DNA from 2 places in the Streptomyces sp. cmx-18-6 genome. Region 1 is predicted to be linked to the other one. Evidence: riboswitches for the same ligand, from Rfam matches in the RefSeq annotation. Region 1 holds a riboswitch; the other holds the start of a gene.
What was found. A riboswitch is a leader RNA that binds a small molecule or an ion and turns the genes downstream of it on or off. The one in region 1 is predicted to bind S-adenosylmethionine.

Region 1 (2,384 bases):
AGGAACCGGTCGATGTGCTCGTCCGGCGTACCGGCCCCGAAGCTGACCCGGATCGCGTTGAGGGACCGCTCGCCCGGCTCGGCCTCCGGCGCACCGCACTCGCCCGGGTCCTGCGGCTCGCTGCCCAGGAGGGTGCGCACCAGCGGGTGGGCGCAGAAGAGGCCGTCGCGGACGCCGATGCCGTACTCGGCGGAGAGGGCGGCGGCGAAGTGCGAGCTGTTCCAGCCGCGCACCACGAAGGAGATGACGCCGACCCGGGGGGCGTCGTCTCCGAAGAGCGAGAGCACCTGGACCTCGGGGACCTCCGCGAGCCCCTCACGGACCCGGGTCACGAGCTGCTGCTCCCGGGCGACCAGATTGTCGAAGCCCGCCTCGGTCAGGGCCTTGCAGGCGGAGGCGATGGAGTAGACGCCGATCACGTTGGGCGAGCCGGCCTCGTGGCGGGCGGCCGTGGTGTGCCAGTCGACGTCCACGCCGCCGTCCGCGCGCCGGGCGACCTTGCGGGACGCGCCGCCGCCGGCGAGGTACGGCTCGGCTGCCTGGAGCCAGTCGGCGCGGCCCGCGAGGACGCCGGAGCCGAAGGGCGCGTACAGCTTGTGGCCGGAGAACGCGACCCAGTCGACGTCCAGTTCGGCGATGTCGACCGGGTGGTGCGGGGCGAGCTGGGCGGCGTCCAGGACGATCCGGGCGCCGTGCGCGTGGGCGGCGGCGGCCAGTTCCCTGACCGGCCACAGCTCGCCGGTGACGTTGGACGCGCCGGTCACGCAGACCAGGGCGGGGCCGTAGGGGTCGCGGTCCGCGAGGGCGCGCTCCAGGGTCTCCACCGCCTGGCCCGGGGTGCGGGGCGCGTTGAGGTAGGTGACCTGGGCGTCGCGCCAGGGCAGCAGGGAGGCGTGGTGCTCGGTCTCGTACACGAACACCTGGCAGTTCGCGGGGATCGCGGCGGCCAGCAGGTTGAGGGAGTCGGTCGTGGAGCGGGTGAAGACCACCTGGTCCTCCGCGCGGCAGCCGAGGAACTCCGCGACGGTGCGGCGGCTGTTCTCGAAGAGGTCGGTGGAGAGCTGCGAGAGGTATCCGGCGCCGCGGTGGACGCTGCCGTAGTACGGGGCGTAGGCGGCGACGTCGTCCCAGACCCGCTGGAGGGCCGGGGCGCTGGCGGCGTAGTCGAGTGCGGCGTAGGTGACTTCACCGCCGGTGACGAGCGGAACGGTGACGTCCTGGCCCAGAACGGGCAGCGGGGAACAAACCGACGAGTCGAGGGCAGCGGTGGAGACGGACATGGCGAACTCCCGTAACAGGCAGGCGAAATCCACGCGCCTGCGGATACGCGGCGGCGCGGAGAAGGAAGGGAAAAGAGGGTGCGCTGAAGAAGGGCGGTCAGCTCAGGGCGGGAAGAAGCCCTGGGACGAGCCCTAGGGGGTGTCCGGCGGATCAGGGCCGGATAGGCCGCGGCGTCTGGTGCGGTGCGTCGCAAGGCGCTGGAACGTCCTCATCGCGGAGCGATTCGGGCGTTCCGGCAACGCCGCGAGGTGCCATGCCAGGCGTCGCGGACCCGGTCAAGATCCGCCGGACGCCCCCTAGCGCATTCGCTTGCTCACAAGAGGCTCCCTAGGGACCAGGACCCCGGGGGCTGGCATCCGCTGGATGCCGAGGGGCCCGCGCTTGCCGCAGACCTCGCTGCCTACGGCCTGGTCTTCACCCGGGGCACCCCGCCACGGACGGAGGGTTGCCGGACAGCGGGCCGGGGCCGTAGTCGCTGTCACTCATGACCTGCGCAGCATTTTGCCATATGTATGCGGACGCGCAAGGGCGCAGTCCGGCATCCGGACTGCGCCCTGTGTCACACCCGTGCGCCCCTCAGTCGTTGCTGGCCGCCACCCAGCGCTCCAGCGCGCGCTTGGCCGCACCGGAGTCGACCGCCTCGGCCGCCACGGTGATCTTCGCCGCGATCTGCTCCGTCAGCGTGCCGGGCCCCGGGTCCAGCGCGACCAGCGCCGCCGCCGAGTTGAGCAGCACCGCCTCACGGACGGCTCCGCCCTCCCCGTCCAGGAGGCGGCGGGCGACATCGGCGTTGTACGAGGCGTCGGCCCCGCGCAGCGCCTCCACGGGCACCAGCGTCAGGCCGACGTCGCGCGGGTCGAAGGGCTCCTCGCGCACCTCTCCCTCGCGGACCACCCAGACCCGCGAAGTGGCGGTGGTGGTCAGCTCGTCGAGCCCGTCGTCGCCGCGGAAGACCAGCGCCGAGTTGCCCCGGCCGGCCAGCACGCCCGCGACGATGGGCGCCATCCGCGCGTCGGCCACCCCGACCGCCTGGGCGCGGACCTGGGCCGGGTTGGTGAGGGGGCCCAGGATGTTGAACGTGGTCTGCGCGCCGAGTTCCCGGC
Region 2 (2,384 bases), on a different contig from region 1:
TCTCCAGGGACTCGATGACCTCGGAGAGCTTCGCGCCCTCCGCCGTGACCTCGGCCTGGCCGCCCGTGTACGTGCGGAGGATGGTGGGGATGCGGACCTTGACGCTCATGGCGGACGCCTTTCTGGCTGCTGCGGTCGGGATGGTCAGGCGGAGGCGAGGCCGGCCGCGCGGAACGCGTCCAGGCTCGGCTTGATGGTGGCGCTCGCCTGCGAGGTCGCGGAGACCGCGTCGAGCGTCTTCAGCCCGTCACCGGTGTTCAGGACGACGGTGGTGAGCGCCGGGTCGATCACGCCGGCCTCGATCAGCTTCTTCGTCACGCCGACCGTCACGCCGCCCGCCGTCTCGCCGAAGATGCCCTCGGTGCGCGCCAGCAGCTTGATCGCGTCGATGACCTGCTCGTCGTTCACGTCCTCCACCGCGCCGCCGGTGCGGCGGGCGATGTCGAGGACGTACGGGCCGTCCGCCGGGTTGCCGATGGCCAGCGACTTGGCGATGGTGTTCGGCTTCTGGGGGCGTACGACGTCGTGGCCGGCCTTGAAGGCGGCGGAGACCGGGGAGCAGCCCTCGGCCTGCGCGCCGAAGATCTTGTACGGCTTGTCCTCGACCAGGCCGAGCTTGATCAGCTCCTGGAACCCCTTGTCGATCTTCGTCAGCTGGGAGCCGGACGCGATCGGGATGACGATCTGGTCGGGCAGCTTCCAGCCGAGCTGCTCGCAGATCTCGTACGCCAGGGTCTTGGAGCCCTCGCCGTAGTACGGGCGGAGGTTGACGTTGACGAAGCCCCAGCCCTCGCCGAGCGGGTCGCCGATGAGCTCGGAGCAGAAGCGGTTGACGTCGTCGTAGTTGCCCTCGATGCCGACCAGCTCACCGCCGTACACCGCGGCCATGACGACCTTGCCCTGCTCCAGGTCGTGCGGGATGAACACGCACGAGCGCAGTCCGGCGCGGGCGGCGGCGGCCCCGACCGCACCGGCCAGGTTGCCGGTGGAGGAGCAGGAGAGGGTGGTGAACCCGAAGGCGCGGGCGGCCTCGACGGCGATCGCGACGACGCGGTCCTTGAAGGAGTGCGTCGGGTTGCCGGAGTCGTCCTTCACGTACAGACCGCCGGTGACGCCCAGCTCACGGGCGAGGTTGTCGGCCTTGACCAGCTTGGTGAAACCGGGGTTGATGTTGGGCTTCTCCGCGACGTCGGCCGGAACCGGCAGCAGCGGGGCGTAGCGCCAGATGTTGTCCGGGCCGGCCTCGATGCGCTCGCGCAGCTCTTCGGGGGAGCCGGTGGGCAGGTCGTACGCCACTTCCAGTGGCCCGAAACAGGACGCGCAGGCGAACAGGGGGCCGAGCTCGAAACGCTCGCCGCACTCGCGGCAGGAAAGCGCCGCGGCGGGACCGAGGTCCACGGGGGCGGTGGTGGCATTACCTGCGATGGTCTGAACAGCCATGATGGCGGAGGCCCTTTCTCCTCATCTTCCTCGCAGCGCGTTTCGCCGCAAGACGGAATTGGCACCTTCCCCACCGTGACCTCGCGGTCGGTAGGAGGGTTGCCGGGACTTCAACGGGCCGTTCCCTCAGTCCCTCTGGATGAGCTCTGTGGCACTGGATCTTCGATCCAGGCGTTTGTGTGCGGACGGACCCCGACATGCGACGGTCATCCGCGTTGTTCAAGACTGTAACCGAAGGACCGGACTGTTGAGATAGTCGTCCGAACGGCGAGATGGATCACATGCGAGGAGTGCCGACCGTGCTCGAAGAGGTGGAGCGCTGGCTGACCAGGCGTTCCTGGTCGGCCGCCGACCGCCCGCTGGACCGGCTCACGGCCGCCCGGAGCGCCGAACCGCACCGCACCTCGGTGAGCGTCGTGCTGCCCGCGCTGAACGAGGAGGCCACGGTCGGCGCGATCGTGGCGACGGTCCGGCGGGAGCTGATGGAGAAGGTCCGGCTGGTCGACGAGCTCGTCGTGATCGACTCCGGCTCCACCGACGCCACCGCCGCGATCGCGCGCGCGGCGGGCGCGCGGGTGGTCCACCGGGACGCGATCCTGCCCCGGATTCCGGCGCTGCCCGGCAAGGGCGAGGTGCTGTGGCGGTCGCTGCTGGTGACGAGCGGCGAGATCGTGTGTTTCGTGGACGCCGACCTGAAGGACTTCTCGGCGGACTTCGTGTCGGGGACGGTCGGGCCGCTGCTCACCGACCCGACCGTGCAGTTCGTCAAGGCGATGTACGACCGTCCGCTCGGTGACAGCGCAGGTCAGGGCGGTCGCGTCACCGAACTGGTGGCACGCCCCCTGCTCAACTTGCACTGGCCGCAGCTGGCCGGTTTCGTGCAGCCGCTGGGCGGCGAGTACGCGGTGCGGCGCTCGCTGCTGGAGCGGCTGCCCTTCCCGGTC

Region 2: it holds a riboswitch for S-adenosylmethionine, as region 1 does, so the genes downstream of both, thrC (threonine synthase) here and ACLJPL_RS00620 (aminotransferase class V-fold PLP-dependent enzyme) in region 1, are expected to answer to the same signal.

The regions. Positions count from the first base shown of each region.
Region 1 covers NZ_JAEBEP010000001.1:137,433-139,816, forward strand. The annotation lists gene ACLJPL_RS00620 (aminotransferase class V-fold PLP-dependent enzyme) at 1-1,280, opposite strand, end outside; SAM riboswitch class IV at 1,654-1,771, opposite strand; gene trpD (anthranilate phosphoribosyltransferase) at 1,858-2,384, opposite strand, start outside.
Region 2 covers NZ_JAEBEP010000002.1:303,188-305,571, reverse strand. The annotation lists gene ACLJPL_RS06345 (MoaD/ThiS family protein) at 1-109, opposite strand, end outside; gene thrC (threonine synthase) at 145-1,440, opposite strand; SAM riboswitch class I at 1,459-1,586, opposite strand; gene ACLJPL_RS06335 (glucosyl-3-phosphoglycerate synthase) at 1,740-2,384, shown strand, end outside.